Regions from separate parts of the Aquitalea sp. genome, predicted to be linked through region 4. Evidence: predicted binding sites of a transcription regulator. Region 4 holds the regulator's gene; each other region holds the start of a gene.
What was found. The regulator sigma-54, encoded in region 4, starts transcription at its own class of promoters, with help from an activator protein. The targets are predictions, from matches to a motif close to CTGGCACGCTTCATGCTT.
Positions count from the first base shown of each region.

Region 1: flgB (flagellar basal body rod protein FlgB) is a predicted target of sigma-54. The motif match lies at 2,366-2,383, and genes of this name have one in related genera.
Region 2: QVF59_RS09725 (ammonium transporter) is a predicted target of sigma-54. The motif match lies at 1,685-1,702, and genes of this name have one in related genera.
Region 3: eat (ethanolamine permease) is a predicted target of sigma-54. The motif match lies at 2,719-2,736, and genes of this name have one in related genera.

Region 1 is NZ_JASLFG010000003.1:113,761-117,926, forward strand. Features, by position in the region: gene flgE (flagellar hook protein FlgE) at 1-755, opposite strand, end outside; gene QVF59_RS01280 (flagellar hook assembly protein FlgD) at 797-1,498, opposite strand; gene flgC (flagellar basal body rod protein FlgC) at 1,514-1,924, opposite strand; gene flgB (flagellar basal body rod protein FlgB) at 1,927-2,334, opposite strand; gene QVF59_RS01295 (OsmC family protein) at 2,591-3,007, opposite strand; gene tsaD (tRNA (adenosine(37)-N6)-threonylcarbamoyltransferase complex transferase subunit TsaD) at 3,130-4,155, shown strand.
Region 2 is NZ_JASLFG010000029.1:80,799-84,964, reverse strand. Features, by position in the region: gene gcvA (transcriptional regulator GcvA) at 1-14, opposite strand, end outside; gene QVF59_RS09730 (NAD(P)/FAD-dependent oxidoreductase) at 197-1,507, shown strand; gene QVF59_RS09725 (ammonium transporter) at 1,741-2,943, shown strand; gene QVF59_RS09720 (bifunctional diguanylate cyclase/phosphodiesterase) at 3,106-4,166, shown strand, end outside.
Region 3 is NZ_JASLFG010000042.1:4,994-9,159, forward strand. Features, by position in the region: gene QVF59_RS15045 (ethanolamine ammonia-lyase subunit EutB) at 1-1,007, opposite strand, end outside; gene eat (ethanolamine permease) at 1,046-2,461, opposite strand; gene QVF59_RS15055 (helix-turn-helix domain-containing protein) at 2,840-3,814, shown strand; gene QVF59_RS15060 (aminotransferase-like domain-containing protein) at 3,822-4,166, opposite strand, start outside.
Region 4 is NZ_JASLFG010000055.1:30,101-34,266, forward strand. Features, by position in the region: gene ptsN (PTS IIA-like nitrogen regulatory protein PtsN) at 1-411, opposite strand, end outside; gene hpf (ribosome hibernation-promoting factor, HPF/YfiA family) at 532-855, opposite strand; gene QVF59_RS18205 (RNA polymerase factor sigma-54) at 927-2,348, opposite strand; gene lptB (LPS export ABC transporter ATP-binding protein) at 2,352-3,083, opposite strand; gene lptA (lipopolysaccharide transport periplasmic protein LptA) at 3,080-3,634, opposite strand; gene lptC (LPS export ABC transporter periplasmic protein LptC) at 3,624-4,166, opposite strand, start outside.

The DNA.
Region 1 (4,166 bases), on a different contig from region 4:
AACGGCGTGGTATTGGTCAGGTTGCCGGAGGTGTCGTAATTCATGGTATAGGTGTTGGTGCCACTGGCCGGATTACCATCCACATAGGCAGTCACCGTCCACGGCGTGCCAGTGGCGGTTGCCGTTCCCTTGACGTAATACAGGGTCAGATTGTGCTGATTACCCAGGCTGTCGTACACCTGTGCCGCATTGGACCAGTTGAAGGTATTGGTATTGGTCGGATTCAGCGGGGTGACGGTAGGCGTGGTCAGACGCGAATCGACGTTGACACCCATGGTGACCTTGGTGGTGGCTGCCGGCGAAATCAGGTTGGTCTGCAGCTTGAGGTCGGTCACCGGGCCCTGGGTTACCACGCCGTTATTGGCCATCCAGCCTTGCAGGCGATCGTTGCCATTGACGATGTAACCATCCTTGTCCACCTGGAACTGGCCGTTACGGGTATAGGCCAGCGAGCCGGTGGTGGAGGTGGGGTTCTGCCGCATGATGAAAAAGCCATTGTTGTTAATGGCCAGATCCAGGCTGCGGCCAGTGGGCGTGATGTTGCCGGCACTGAAAGACTGGGTCACCGCATTCACCTGCGAGCCGATACCGGCACTGGTATTGGCTACGCCGTAAAAGCTGGTGGAAAACAGATCACTGAACTCGGTACGCGAACTCTTGAAACCCACCGTGCTGGCATTGGATACGTTGTTGCCAATGGTATCCAGCTGCGAGGATGCCGAATTCAGACCACTCAGACCTTGTTGAAAACCCATGTTGCTACTCCCCGAAACCTGATTGCACTAATGACCTGGATTTAAGACAACTGCGCCACGTTGGCCAAGCCGACGCTGGTACCGTCCTTCATGATCAGCTGCGGCGAACCGCTAGCCCAGCTGACTGCGGTCACCGCCTGATTGGCATAGGGCGTTGCCGTGACTGCCGTGCTACTGGCGCTGGTAGCCTGTGCGCTGAAAGTGTATTTGCCGCTGGGCAACTGATTGCCATTGGCATCCTTGCCATCCCAATTGAAGGAATTCAGACCCGTGCTTGGGCTCTTCACCGTAAGCGTATCCACCACATTGCCGTTGGCATCCTTGATGCTGACGGTGTAGTCGGTGGCAGCACCACTGAGGCTTACCGCACCCTGCACCGAGCTGCCACTGGTCATATTGAGCGCACTGCCAGGCACCAGCGCCTGCTTGCCAATCATGGAAGCCGCCATCAGCGACTGATTGGCTGCCTGCGACTGCACCAGGCTCTGCATGGCGGTGTTCAGGGTCTGCATGCCGGAAACCTGGCTGATCTGCGCCATCTGACTGGTGATCTGGCTGTTGTCCATCGGATTCATCGGATCCTGTGCCTGCAGCTGGGTTACCAGCAGCTTCAGGAAACGGTCCTGAATCCCCTGCGCACTGGTGTCAGTGTTGGCATTGGTCGAGCTGGTACCGGTGGCACCACTGGAGCTGCCATTCAGTACTGCATACGGATTGGACGAGGAATTAACCGAGCTGGTCATGGCACTGGCCTTTCATCACTGGCCCAGCTGCAGGGTTTTCTGCAGCAGGCTCTTGGCGGTATTCATCATTTCCACATTGGTCTGATACGAGCGCGAAGCGGAAATCATGTCTGACATTTCCTCGACCGGATTGACATTGGGCATGTTCACATAACCCTTCTCGTCCGCCAGAGGGTTGCTGGGGTCATACTTCAGGCGCGGTGGCGTCTGGTCTTCCACGATGGAAGTCACCCGCACGCCAGCCACCTGCGGCTGCGATGCATTCACCGGCAATGCGGTAAATACCACATGGCGCCCCTTGTAGGGCTGACCCGTGGAGCTGGTGGCGCTTTCCGCATTGGCAATATTGCTGGCCACTACGTTAAGCCGCATGGATTGTGCCGTCAGCGCAGAACCGGAAATGGCAAAGATATTGGCTAGCGACATGCTTACTGACCTCCGGTAATGGCGCTGTTCAGGCTGGAAATACGCTTGCTCAGGAAAGTGAGCGTGGACTGGTACTGCAGCGCGTTATCAGCAAAGGCCGCACGCTCCACATCCATGTCCACCGTGTTACCGTCCAGGCTTTGCTGCACGGCATTGCGATACTGCACCGAGGGCTTGCCGGCAGCACCAGCAGCATCGCCCGGCAAATGACGGGCATCGGTCACATTCATCGCCAGCTTGCTCTGACCACCCTGTGCCGACTGCAATGCCTGCTTGAAATCGAAATCCACAGCCTTGTAATTGGGGGTATCGGCGTTGGCGATATTGCTGGCAATGACTTCCTGGCGGTAAGCGCGCAGATTCAGCGCTCGCTGCTGAAAATCGAATTCCTTGCCAATCTTGTCCAACATGACCGTTTCTCCCTGGATGCGTCCCGATCCATAGCAGGAATCATGCCAGCAATGGAAAAACCCGTAGATGCCTGATTTTATTGACTGAAACACATGCAACACCCCATCCATCACCAGACTGGGCTGCACAGAGCGGCAAGTTTTGCCGCCGCTCATTACCGGCTGCCGCCACCGGCAAAAACAAGGCCGCCGACACCTGATGGCATCGGCGGCCTTATCTGATAACAAAGGGCACACTGCACGCCCTGGCGCTGGCTCAGTCGGCGCGCACCTCAAAATCGTGCGTAATGTCAGCGGTCTTGCCCAGCATGATGGAAGCCGAGCAGTATTTTTCTGCCGACAGCTTGATGGCACGTTCCACCACTTCCGGCTTCAGTTCACGCCCGGTCACCACAAAATGAAAATGGATTTTGGTGAACACCTTGGGTTCGGTATCGGCTCGTTCGGCTTCCATTTCCACCCAGCAGTCCGTCACCTGCTGGCGCGACTTCTTCAGGATGGAAATCACGTCATAGCTGGTGCAGCCGGCAGTCCCCAGCAACAGCAATTCCATTGGTCGCGGGCCCAGATTGCGACCACCGCCTTCCGGCGCTCCATCCATCACCACCGCGTGACCGCTGCCGCTCTCACCCATGAAACACACGCCATCCACCCATTTCAGCCTTGCTTTCACTGCCTGTCCCTTCATGTTTTGTTGCGCGCTGATGCGCCAGATCGCCACAGACTATCATTCCCGATTTGGGCAGACAAAGATTAGCCGGTAAAATGGAAAGATTGCCCTGTTATAAAGCCATCATGCTGGTACTTGGAATCGAATCATCGTGCGACGAAACCGGCGTTGCACTGTACGACCTCACGGCGGGCCTGGTTGCCCACCAACTGCATACGCAAATGGCCATGCACGCCGAATACGGTGGCGTGGTGCCAGAACTGGCCAGCCGCGACCATATCCGCCGCGTCATCCCGCTCACCGAAGCCTGCCTGGCCGACGCCGGCAAAACCCTGGCCGATGTGGATGCCATTGCCTACACCCAGGGCCCCGGCCTTGGCGGTGCGCTGATGGTGGGGGCAAGTGTGGCCAATGCGCTGGCCTTCGGCCTGAACATTCCGGTGATTGGCGTGCATCATCTGGAAGGTCATTTGTTGTCGCCGCTGCTGGCCGACCCGCGCCCGGAATTCCCCTTCATTGCCTTGCTGGTTTCCGGCGGCCACACCCAGCTGATGGCAGTGCATGGGATCGGCCAGTATGAAGTGCTGGGCGAAACGCTGGACGACGCCGCCGGCGAAGCCTTTGACAAGACGGCAAAGCTGCTGGGCCTGCCCTACCCCGGCGGCCCGCTGCTGTCACGCCTGGCAGAAGAAGGCGACCCGACACGCTTCAACCTGCCGCGCCCCATGCTGCACAGTGACAACCTGGACATGAGCTTCTCCGGCCTGAAAACCGCCGTGCTCACCCTGAGCAAGCAAGTGGAGGCCGAGCACGGCCAGATTGACGAGCAAACCCGCAAGGACATTTGCCGCGCCTTCCAGGAAGCCATTGTCGAGGTGCTGGTCAGCAAATCGCTCAAGGCGCTGAAACAGAGCGGCATGAAAAAGCTGGTGGTAGCCGGCGGTGTCGGTGCCAACAAACAGCTGCGTGCCGCGCTGGATCAGGCCGCCAGCCGCCGCAAGCTGGAGGTGTACTACCCGCCGCTGGCGCTGTGCACCGACAATGGTGCCATGATTGCCTTTGCCGGTGCCATGCGCCTGAAACACGCCACCGCACCGGGCAGCTACTCCATCAAACCGCGCTGGGATCTGTCCACCCTTCCCGCTGCTTAATATCCCGTCGG
Region 2 (4,166 bases), on a different contig from region 4:
AGTCGTTTCCGCATACATTCTTCCTCAAACTCACAATGTGCTGAATTTATATCGTTTGCGACTGGCGCAATGGCACAGGCAAAGTAGCCTGCATTCATTACCTATCCAACCATCACGCCAGCATTGCCAGTCTGTCCATATCACAACTTGGTGCATGAATGGAAGCAACAGCCAGGCACTGGCAAGGGAGCAGCAAATGCTACAGCACAGCAAAAAAATCGTCATTGTCGGAGGCGGTGCCGGTGGCCTGGCACTGGCCAGCCGCCTGGGACGCCTGGCGCGTAAGGATAAGCGCCTGGACATCACGCTGGTGGATGCCGCACGCACCCACATCTGGAAACCGCTGCTACACGAAATTGCTGCCGGCAGCATGAACCCGCACCGGGAAGCGCTGGACTACCTGGCCCAGGCCAAACGCCACGGTTTCCGCTTTTGTCTGGGCCGCATGCAGGATCTGGACCGCCAGCAACGCCGCATCCATATCGCTGCCACGGCGGATGAACAGGGCCAGCCGCTGATTCCGGCCAGACAGCTGGACTACGACATCCTGGTGCTGGCCGTAGGCAGTGCCACCAATGACTTCGGCACGCCCGGCGTGGCCGAACATGCGATCTGCCTTAACACCCCGGATGATGCCAGCCGCTTCCACCGCCAACTGGTGAACGCCTGCATCCGTGCCAGCCTGCAGCCAGGCCCTCTGCGGCCCGAGCAGCTGCAGCTCACCATCATCGGGGCCGGAGCCACCGGGGTGGAGCTGGCGGCCGAGCTGCGTAACACCACGCGCGAGCTGGTGGCGCATGGCCGGGAAAACATCAATCCGGATCGTGACATCCGCCTCACCCTGATCGAGGCCGGACCGCGCATCCTGCCGGCCCTGCCGCCTGCCATTGCCGCCAAGGCGCAGCGCCAATTGCAGGAAATGCAGGTGCGGGTGCTGTGTGGCGAGCGCGTCAGTGTAGTCAGGGATGGTGCAGTGCATACCGCCAGCGGCCAGTGCATTGCGTCGGAACTGGTAGTCTGGGCCGCCGGGGTGCAGGCTCCGGCATTTCTGGCCGGACTGGCAGGGCTGGAAAGCAATCGCCTTAATCAGCTACTGGTTCGCCCCACGCTGCAGACCACGCTGGATGAAAACGTATTTGCCCTGGGCGACTGCGCCGCCTGCCCGGACCGCCAGGGCTGGGTGCCGCCACGCGCGCAGGCTGCCAGCCAGCAGGCGGATCTGCTGTTCCACAATGTCCGCTGCCTGCTGGCGGGAAAGCCGTTGCGGGCATTTCATTACCGTGATCTGGGATCGCTGATTTCGCTGGGCCGCTACAGCACGGTGGGCAGTCTGATGAGTGCACTGTCGCGCCGCAGCCTGTTTGTCCACGGCCAGTTTGCCCGGCTGATGTATCTGTCGCTGTATCACCGACACCAACTGAGCCTGTTTGGCTGGCTCCCCACCCTGCTGACAGCCGCCGGACGCCTGCTCAGCCGGCGTACCCAGCCACAGGTCAAGCTGCACTGATACCGATGGCAGCAAGCACCATGCACCAAACAGCAGCACAAAACACAATGCAAACCCCGTTTTGGTGCATGCGCACCGTTTTGCATCACCACAGCCCGCACTGCATCTCCCCAAAAACGGGCTGACTGCGGCCATTTTCGTGCACGAACAGCCCAAGCTGGTGCGATCTTGCCCCAGCTGGCACTGCGCTTGCTTTAAGGAGGCAACAAAAGCCGACAACAACGGGACTCGCCATGCCAACTGCCAACTCGCCATCAGACGTACTGTTTCTGCTGCTCGGGGCCATCATGATTCTGGCCATGCACGCTGGATTCGCCTTTCTGGAACTGGGCACCGTGCGCAAGAAAAACCAGGTCAATGCCCTGGTGAAGATTCTCACCGACTTTGCCGTCTCTGCTATTGCCTACTTCTTTGTCGGCTATACCGTGGCCTACGGCGTCAACTTCCTGGGTGATGCCCGCCATATCGCCGAGCACCACGGCTACGAGCTGGTAAAGTTCTTCTTCCTGCTGACCTTTGCCGCGGCCATTCCGGCCATTGTGTCGGGCGGCATTGCCGAGCGCGCCAAATTCCACCCGCAGTCGGCTGCCACCTTTTTGCTGGTGGGGCTGGTATATCCCTTTTTCGAAGGCATTGCCTGGAACAACCATTACGGCGTACAGGACTGGCTGAGCCACAGTTTCGGCCAGCCCTTCCATGACTTTGCCGGTTCGGTGGTAGTGCATGCGGTGGGCGGCTGGATCGGCCTGGCTGCCGTGCTCAACCTGGGTGCACGTCGTGGCCGTTACAGCAAGGAAGGCCGCATCTCCGCCCATCCGCCCTCTTCCATTCCGTTTCTGGCGCTGGGCGCGTGGATTCTGATTGTTGGCTGGTTCGGCTTCAATGTGATGAGCGCCCAGCGTCTGGACGGCATTTCCGGCCTGGTGGCCATCAACTCGCTGATGGCCATGGTGGGCGGCACCCTCAGCGCCATGTGGGCAGGCAAGAACGACCCCGGCTTCATTCACAACGGCCCGCTGGCCGGCCTGGTGGCGGTGTGCGCCGGTTCGGACATCATGCATCCGCTGGGTGCGCTGGTAGTGGGCCTGGTGGCCGGCGGCATGTTTGTCTGGCTGTTTACCCAGACCCAGAACCGCTGGAAAATTGATGATGTGCTAGGGGTATGGCCGCTGCATGGCATCTGTGGTGCCTGGGGCGGCGTTGCCGCCGGTATTTTTGGCCAGAGCGCACTGGGCGGGCTGGGTGGTGTCAGCCTGGTGTCCCAGTTGCTGGGTACGGTTGCCGGCATTGCCATCGGCTTTGGCGGTGGCTATGCCGTGTATGCACTGCTGCGCAAGACCGTGGGCATCCGCCTGGATGAAGAAGAAGAATTCAACGGTGCCGACCTGACCATCCACCAGATCACCGCTACGCCGGACCGCGAAACCAACTGGTAATTCCATCCTGCGCTGGTCGGGCCTGGTGCGCAGGCTCGCCCAGCTTGTCATAAGCTTGATCCGCCTCAGACTTTGTCGGTTTTGTCTGACAAGAGGACACACAGCGCGCATGGCCTCCGCTATGCTGACAACAAGCATCACCCGCAGGCAGCAACCGGAATCATGAGCACGCAACTTCCCCCACATGGCAGGAGCTCCCTGCGCACCCGCATTACCCTTGGCATGCTGCTGGCACTGGTCGTCACCCTATGGCTGGCCACCTTGCTGATCAGCCACAGTCTGCGCCAGCAGATGGAAGCCACCATCTCGGCCCAGCAGTTTTCCACCGTGTCACTGGCCGCACGCGAAGTGGACCGCTCGGTCAGGGAGCGCGTACTGGCGCTGCAGTCTCTCACCGAGCAGTTCAAGAACAAACCGCTAAGCACCGCAGCCATCCAGCCCGAACTGCTGCGCCGCCCCATTTTGCTGATGATGTTCAACTGGGGCGTGATGGTGCTGGACAAAAACGGCATGGTGAAAGCCAGCATACCCGAGAGCCTGGGCCGCAATGGTCGTTCCTATGCTGACCGCGCATTCTTCCAACAAGCCATGCGGCAAGGTGGGCGCCATATCACCGAGCCCATGCAAGGGCTGCACACCGGCAAGCCGGTGATTTCCATGCTGGAACCGCTGCTGGATGACAAAGGCGAAATGGTGGGCATGATCATGGGCGTGACCAATCTGGCACAGCCCAATTTCCTGGATGACATCAGCTCGGCCAGATATGGTGTCACTGGCAGCTTTTTCATCACCTCGCCGCAAAGCCGCCGCTACATCATGTCGTCGGACAAGCAGCGCCTGCTCAATCCCGGCCCACCGCCTGGCGTCAACCCGGTATACGACCGCTATATCAATGGCGAAGAAGGCTCTGGTGTGGCCATGAGTTCACGCGGGGTACTGGAGCTGTCCTCCAGCGTACAGATCAAGTCCACCGGCTGGCTGATGCAGTCGGTACTACCGGCAGAAGAAGCCTTTGCCCCCATTCGCACCCTGCAGCGCCAGCTGTTTGGCCTGACCTTGCTGCTAACGCTGCTGGCTGGTGGCCTGAGCTGGTGGTGGCTGCGCCGTCAATTACTGCCACTCAGCGAAGCTACCCAGTTGCTGACGCGCATGGGCGATGGCGAATTGCCCAGACAAGCCTTGCCGGTAAGCCGGGCCGATGAGGTCGGCCTGCTGGCGGCGTC
Region 3 (4,166 bases), on a different contig from region 4:
AGGTATTCCGGGCCGATAAAGCCCACCACGGTGTTCACCAGCAAGGGTGAGAAGTGCCGCGCCACCGCATAGGCGCGCACTTCGCAGCTTTGCTGGTCCACGTCCCAGTGGGCATTGGCCGACAGCGCGCTGCCCTGGCCGGTTTCGAAATACATCACATTGTCGCCTACCGTGCCGCGGCGCAGCTCCAGTGCGGCCTGCTGCGCTTCGCCCAGTACCGCCAGGTTGATGCCGAAGCCGCTATTGGCTTGTTCCGTACCGGCAATGGACTGAAACACCAGATCCACCGGCGCGCCGCGCTGGATCAGCTCCAGCGTGCTGGTAACGTGGGTGAGTACACAGCTTTGGGTGGGAATGGCATAGCGCTGGCGCACTTCGTCCATCATCGCCAGCATGGTGTGGATGGCTTCCGGGCTGTCGCTGGCCGGATTGATGCCGATCACCGCATCGCCCGCGCCGTACAGCAGGCCGTCCAGCATGGCGGCGGCAATGCCGCGTGCGTCGTCGGTGGGATGGTTGGGCTGCAGCCGCACGCCCATGTGGCCGGGCAGGCCCTGGGTATTGCGAAAGCGGGTGATCACCCGGCATTTGCTGGCCACCCACACCAGGTCCTGGTTGCGCATCAGCTTGCTGACGGCGGACACCATTTCCGGCGTCAGGCCGGGTGCCACTGCCGCCAGCGTGCTGCTATTGGCTGCATCGGACAGCAGCCAGTCGCGCAGGCCGCCAACCGTCAGGTGGCTGATGGGGGCAAAGGCGTGGGCGTCGTGGCTGTCGATGATCAGGCGGCTGACTTCGTCCTGCTCGTAAGGAATCAGCAGCTCTTGCAGGAAGGTGGTGAGTGGCACGTCGGCCAGACACATTTGTGCCGCCACCCGCTCTTCGGCGCTGCTGGCGGCAATCCCGGCCAGCTGGTCGCCAGAACGCAGCGGTGTGGCGCGGGCCAGCAGGGTTTTCAGGTCGTCGAAGCGGTAACGGCGCGGGCCGATGGTGATGGCGTAGGACATGGTTTACCGGGGTGTGCCGGGCACACCCCGCCTCTCTCTTATTCGCTGCGGGCTACAGCAGGTTTCAGCGTGATGGCATCGCCACCTTCCAGCAGATGATCACTGGCGGCTGCCGCGCGCTGGCGGTGGGTGAGCAGGTAGTAGGCATAGGCCACGGCCAGGCTGCCGGCAAAAATCAGTGCCAGTAGCTGGTTGTACCAGATCATGGCCACCAGGCAGACCACGGCGCAGGCCAGTGCCAGGCCGGGCAGCAGCGGGTAGGCCGGTGCGCTGAACGGACGGGCCAGGGTGGGTTCGCTGCGGCGCAGCTTGAACAGCGCCAGCATGGACACGATGTACATCACGATGGCACCGAATACCGACAGGGTGACGATGTTGGCGGTCAGCGGCTGACCGGCGATCTGGATCAGGTCGTCACTGAAAATGGCGGCAATGCCGATAAGGCCGCCCACGATGATGGCGCGATGCGGCGTCTTGAAGCGCGGGTGGATCACCGCCAGCATCGGCGGCAGGTAACCGGCACGGGCCAGCGCGAAGATCTGGCGCGAATAGCCCATGATGATGCCGTGGAAGCTGGCAATCAGGCCCAGCAGGCCCAGCCATACCAGCATGTGCAGCCAGCCGCTGTTGCTGCCCACGATCAGCTTCATCGCCTGCGGCAGCGGGTCGTTGATATTGGCCAGCTTGCTCCAGTCACCGGCACCACCGGCCATGATCATCACGCCCATGGCCAGTGCCACCAGGGTGAGGATGCCGGCCACATAGGCGCGCGGAATGGTACGGCTGGGGTCCTTGGCTTCTTCGGCGGCCATGGCAGCGCCTTCGATGGCGAGGAAGAACCAGATGGCAAACGGAATGGCGGCAAACATGCCACCCACGGCGCTCAGACTGAAGCTGTCGCTACCGGCCCAGCCGTGATGGGTGAAGTTGTCCCAGCTAAAGCCCGGCGACACCACGCCCATGAACAGCAGCAATTCGAAAATGGCCAGCAGGGTGACTACCAGCTCGAACGCTGCGGCCACGCTGACACCGACGATATTCAGCGCCATGAACACGATGTAGGCACCGCAGGCAATCCACTTGGCGCTCAGCTCGGGAAACTGCACGTTCAGATAAGCACCGATGGCCAGCGCGATGGCCGGCGGGGCAAACACGAATTCGCACAAGGTGGCAAAACCGGCGACAAAACCGCCAACCGGGCCAAAGGCGCGGCGCGCATAGGCAAACGGGCCGCCGGCATGTGGAATGGCGGTGGTCAGCTCGGTAAAGCTGAAAATGAAGGCCGTGTACATGATGGCCACGAAGATGGAGCTGAGCAGAAAGCCCAGCGTACCGGCCTGGGCCCAGCCATAGCTCCAGCCAAAGTATTCGCCCGAGATCACCAGCCCGACGGCGATCCCCCATAGTTGCCAGCCGCCCAGCTTGCGCGCCAGGCCGTGATTGTTGCTGCTCATGACATTTCCCTTTTGGTATCACTTCTCCCTGCCCGGTGCGGTGGCATCCGGGGCCTGTGATGCATGCTAGGCAGAGAGGTGCAGGCGGCGTTATCGGAAATCGGAAAAGAAAAACCGTCCACCAACCCGGCTGAAGCCAGCAGCTACGCCAGCTGGATGGTGCAGTGCAAGAGTCGTGCCCGGACCATGATTGCTGACGGTGCGTGCTGGCGGGCTTGTTGCGCCAATCCGGCACCGTGATGAGGCATACTGCTGTCGCGCATGCACCGTGGCGGGGAATTTGCCGATTTACGATAGCGCTGGCGCAGAAAAGCGCCATCAGGGCTGGTGTGCTTCTTGCTAATCATCTGCAGGATCAACGATTTCACGGAGCCGCAGATGGACCCGCTGGCACATGGCTTATCACTGCAGTTTGTCACCCGCCTGGCCGATGATGCTGCCGATCAGGCCGCCTTCATCAGTGGCTGGCAGCAGGATTACGCGCAGATCTCCTGTGGCCGTTTTTCCGGGCGGCTGGATGAGCTGTGCCTGGGGCGCTTGCAGGTGTTCCGCGAATACTCGGCCCGCGAAACCTACCAGCAATGCCAGCCGTGGCAGGGGGCCATCTGGTTTGGCATCCCCGCGCCCGGTAGTGGCGAGCGGCTGCGCTTTCATGGCCGCAGCGTGCCGCCGTCTGCCGTGCTGGTGGCCATGGGCGGCACCGACTTCACCCTGCGCACCCCGGACGACTTCACCATTTACGGCATCGTGCTGGAACAGCAGGTACTGGCGCAGCGCCATCTGGAGCTGTTTGGCCGCGACCTCCCGCCGCACTGGCTGCAGACGGCTGCGGTCTGCCTGGCACCAGACAGGCAGCAGGCCCTGTGCGGACAGATTGCCGAACTGCTGGCGCTGGCGCGGCACACGCCGGACAGCATTGGCCGCCAATTACTGCTGGATTGTTCGGTGGATGCCTTGCTGCTGGCCTTGTCACAGTCTGCCGCAGAACCATTGCTGCGGCGTGAGGGCAGCAGTCAGCGCCACTGGCAATGGGTGGAGCAGGCACGCCAGCGGGCCTTGCAGCCGGCGCAGAACTGGCTGAGCGTGGAGGGCTTGTGCCGTGAGCTGCATGTGACACGCCGCACCTTGCAGAACGGCTTTCAGGAAGTCACCGCCATGAGTCCGCTGCCTTTCCTGCGCGCACTCCGGCTTAATCAGGTGCGTCGCCTGCTGCGCTCACCGGTCAGCGGACAGGAGAGTATCCAGCAACTGGCCGAAGACTGGGGTTTTGCCAGTCCCAGCCATTTCACCTACGACTATCGCCGCCTGTTTGGCGAAACCCCCAGCCAGACGCGGCAGCAGCCACGACACTAAGCCGATATCAGCCGCCTTGCTGCGCCAGTTGCTGTTGCACCAGCATGCCCACGCGGGTGAGGGCGGCGACATAGCGCTCGTCCAGCGGATAGCAGCAGGACAGGCGCATGGCATTGCGGTAACGGCCGCCGGGTGAATACAGCGGGCCGGGCATGATGCTGATGTTCTCGGCAATGGCTGCATGAAACAGCGCCACGCTGTCGCAGCCTTCCGGCAGTTCCAGCCAGATCAGAAAGCCGCCCGCCGGGTCCGTGGCACGGGTGCCGGCCGGGAAGTGACGGGCAATCAGGCCACGCACTTTTTCCACATGCTGGGCGTAATGGCGCTTGAGCGCCCGCAGATGGTGGTCGTA
Region 4 (4,166 bases):
TGGCGCACTCAGCAGTTGCTCACGCAATTGTTTGCTGGAGAAAAGCTGGGCCAGTTCTGACAGAACCTGCAGATGCAGATCAGTTGCCTGCTCCGGAACCAGCAGTACAAACAGGCTTTGCACGGGCTTGCCGTCCGGGGCATCGAAAGGAATGGGGTTTTTCAGGCGGATGAACACGCCTGCAGCTTCCTTGAGCCCTCTGGCCCGGCCATGCGGAATGGCCACGCCCTGGCCCAGGCCGGTGGAGCCCAGTTTTTCCCGGGCAAACAGGCAGTCGAAAATTTCACTGCGCGCAATGCCGTGGGTATTTTCGATAAGGAGGCCCACCTGCTCGAAGACACGTTTCTTGCTGGCGACATCCAGGTCCGGAAGAATGTGGTCCTGTGTCAGGATTTTGCCAATCAGGCTCATAGGAATGTATGCACACGGCTACAAAAACTGGCCAATTCTACGTTGCCTTCATCAAAATGAAAAAGGCTCCGTGCAAATAAAAACGGGAACCCGTGGGTTCCCGCATCGTCGGTCAGGTGATTACAGGGATGCTTCCGGCTGAACTTGCGGAGTTGCGCGGTGTTCGCTCTGTTTTTCCTTGTGCTTGAGTACCTGTCGATCCAGCTTGTCCATCAGCGCATCGATGGCAGCGTACATGTCGGAGTCGGTGGCTTCTACGTGGATATCCTTGCCGGAAAGATGAACGTTGACTTCCGCTTTCTGTACCAGCTTGTCCACCGACAGGGTGACGGTGACGTCGATCACGTGATCGACATGGCGGGTGATACGTTCCAGCTTGCTTTCCAGAAATTCACGGATTGCCGGGGTTACTTCGAGGTGGAGACCGGTTACTTTGAGGTTCATACCCTAACTCCTTCTTGTGTTGACTGCCCGGTCGGGTCGGCCGGGCGAGCGGATATTCTTCAAGACACGCTTTACAGTGCCTTGCGCAGATTGACCGGCGGTATCTGCATAGCTTCACGATACTTCGCAACGGTGCGTCTTGCAACCTGTATCCCTTGCTTGCCCAGTTCGTCGGCAATGGCGCTGTCCGAAAGCGGCTTGGCTGTGTTCTCACCATCGATCATGCGACGGATATGGGCCTTGATGGCGGTGGCTGAGCATTCGCCGCCGCTGTCGGTTTCCAGTGCGCTGCCGAAAAAGTATTTCAGTTCGAACAGGCCGCGAGGGCAGAGCAGGTATTTCTGGGTGGTGACGCGTGACACCGTGGATTCATGCAATCCCAGCTCGTCTGCAATGTCACGCAGGATAAGCGGGCGCATGGCCACTTCACCGTGTTCAAAGAACGCTTGTTGCCTTTCGACTATAGCTTCTGACACTTTCAGAATGGTGTCAAATCGTTGCTGGATGTTCTTGACCAGCCACTTGGCTTCTTGCAGGCGACCGGTCAGTTCGCCTGCTGCGCTGCGGTTTTCCGACAGCATCTGGGCGTACAGCTGGTTGACGCGTAAGCGCGGTACCGCCCCGTTATTGAGTTCGGCCACCCAGTGGCCGCGGCGTTTGCGTACGGTGACATCCGGGATGACATAGTGCACGTCTTCGCCGCCGAAACCGGCGGCGGGGTGGGGAGTCAGTCGGGCGATCAGTTGCTGTGCCTGGCGGATGGCTTCGTCATCCGCGCCCAGTATGCGCTTGAGGCGGGTGTAGTCCCGATTGCCGAGCAAGCTGAGGTGCTCTGCCACGATCTTGCATGCCAGGGCATGGCCAGGCTCTTGGTGCGGCAGGCGAGCCAGCTGCAGGCTGAGTGATTCGGCAAGGCTGCGTGCGGCAATGCCTGCAGGGTCGAACTGCTGCAGCAGGCGCAGGCCAACCATCAGTTCGTCGCATTCCAGTTCCAGTTCCAGCGGCAGATTGCTGGCCAGTTCTTCCATGTCGATGGTGAGAAAGCCGTTATCGTCCAGTTCTTCAATCAGCAGCTGTACGATGGCCTGATCCCTGGTGGGCAGCGTCAGCTCCCCCAACTGGGCCAGCAGATGTTGGCGCAGGCTGACCGGGCAGGGGACATTCAGCATGGGGTCGAACTCATCGTCACCGTCGTTGCGCCGGCTGCCACTGCCCCAGTCGGTCAGCTCGCCGCTGCTTTCGCTGTGGCTGTCATTGTCGCTGCTGTCGGATGTGGGGGTGGTTGATTCTTCGTTGCTGCTGGCGGACTCGGTGGCGGGGCCTTCCTGCGCGGGCAGGTCGTCGCCGCGTTCCAGCATGGGGTTGTCCAGAAGGAAGCGCTCTACCTCGGTTTGCAGGTCAAGCGTGGACAGCTGCAGCAGCTTGATCGACTGCTGCAGTTGTGGAGTGAGGGTGAGTTGCTGTGAAACCCGGAGCTGTAATGACTGTTTCATGGTTTACAGGTGGAAGTGCTCGCCCAGGTAGACCTGGCGCACTTTCTCGTTGTTGACCAGTTCTTCCGGTTCGCCGGATGCCAGTACCGAGCCATCGCTGATGATGTAGGCCCGGTCGCAGATGCGCAGGGTTTCCCGGACATTGTGGTCGGTTATCAGTACGCCGATGCCACGCTGTTGCAGGAAAGTGATGATTTTCTGGATGTCGATCACGGCAATCGGGTCGACACCGGCAAAGGGTTCGTCCAGCAGGATGAAGCGTGGGCGGGTGGCCAGTACCCGGGCAATTTCCACCCGGCGTCGCTCGCCGCCGGACAGGGCCAGCGCATTGCTTTCGCGCAGGTGAGCGATGTTGAGGTCGTCCAGCAGCAGGCTCAGTTCCTTCTCCAGCTTGTCGCCCTTGTAACCGGCAATTTCCAGCACTGCGGTAATGTTTTCCTCTACCGTCATCTTGCGGAAAATGGAGGCTTCCTGCGGCAGATAACCCAGGCCAAGGCGGGCGCGCTGATGGATGGGCAGATGGGTGATGCTGCTGCCATCCAGCGTGATTTCGCCTTCATCGGCACCGATCAGTCCGACAATCATGTAAAAGCTGGTGGTTTTGCCGGCACCGTTCGGGCCAAGCAAACCGATGACTTCTCCACTCTGGATCTGCAAGGCGACGTCTTTGACCACCGTGCGTTTCTTGAAGCGCTTTTTCAGCCGCTCCACTTTAAGGATGCTGGGGCCGCTCATTGCGCGCTTCCGTCGGTTTTTTTGGCGGCAGGGGTGTTGTCCCTGGGCTTGGGCTGGATGATGGCAGTGACACGGCCACCATTGCTGCTGGCCCCGCTGCTGACGTCATACATTTCGGTTTCGGTGTTGTAGGTAATCACATTGCCGATGACCAAGTCGTTGCCACGCTTGACGCGGGCGTTGCCGGTCAGCACTGCGGCGTGGGTGACGGTGTTGTAGTCCAACTGGTTGGCCTGGCCTTCGATCCATTCGTTCTTGCCATCCATTTTCTGGCGGAAGACAACTTGGCGGCCGGTGGCCTGCATGGTCTGGTTCCCCTGCTTGTCCTGGGTGACGGTGGCGCGGTCGGCATTCAGCTTGAGTGTACCCTGAATGATGATGACATTGCCCTGCCATACCGTGACGCCCTTGAGCTGATCGAGATTGCCGCGGTCGGCACTGATTTCGATGGGTTTGTCGCGGTCAGTCTTTTCGGCATGGGCAGTCTGGAGGGCGCACAGGCCTAGGGCCAGCCAGGCCAGCCGGATGAAGCGGCGGCAGTTATTTTTCATAAGTGACCTTTGCATTGGACAGCAGCTGCAACTGGCCGGCCTGCTGTTCGTAGATGAAGCCGACGGCGCTGCCGGTCGACTTGCCGTAGTAGAAGTGGCTCAATGCCGCGGACTGGGCGATATGGCGTACGGTGTCGATGCGCATATTGCTGCTGAGCACACGGGTTTCCTGTTGGGTACCGGTGGCAGGCTGGATCAGTGTGACTTTCTTGTCGAACAGCACCTGCTTTGTCTTGCTGTTGTACCGACCGCTCTCACCGATGGCGTGATAGGCCAGTGTGCCGTTCTTGTAGCTTTGCAGGTCTGGTGCCTCGAAATATGATTCGGTGCGGTCAGGGTATTGCCACATGCGGCTGGCAATCAGTTTTTCCTGCAACATTCCCTTGGGGTCGAAGCGGGTGGCCATGACGTTATCGGCCACGACCTCGGGCTTGTTGGGGTCAAGTTCGCGCTTGTTGGGCTGCCAGCGTGACACGGCGTCCAGCCAGACGGTGAGCAGACCGGTAATCAGCACCAGCAGGATGGGAAACAG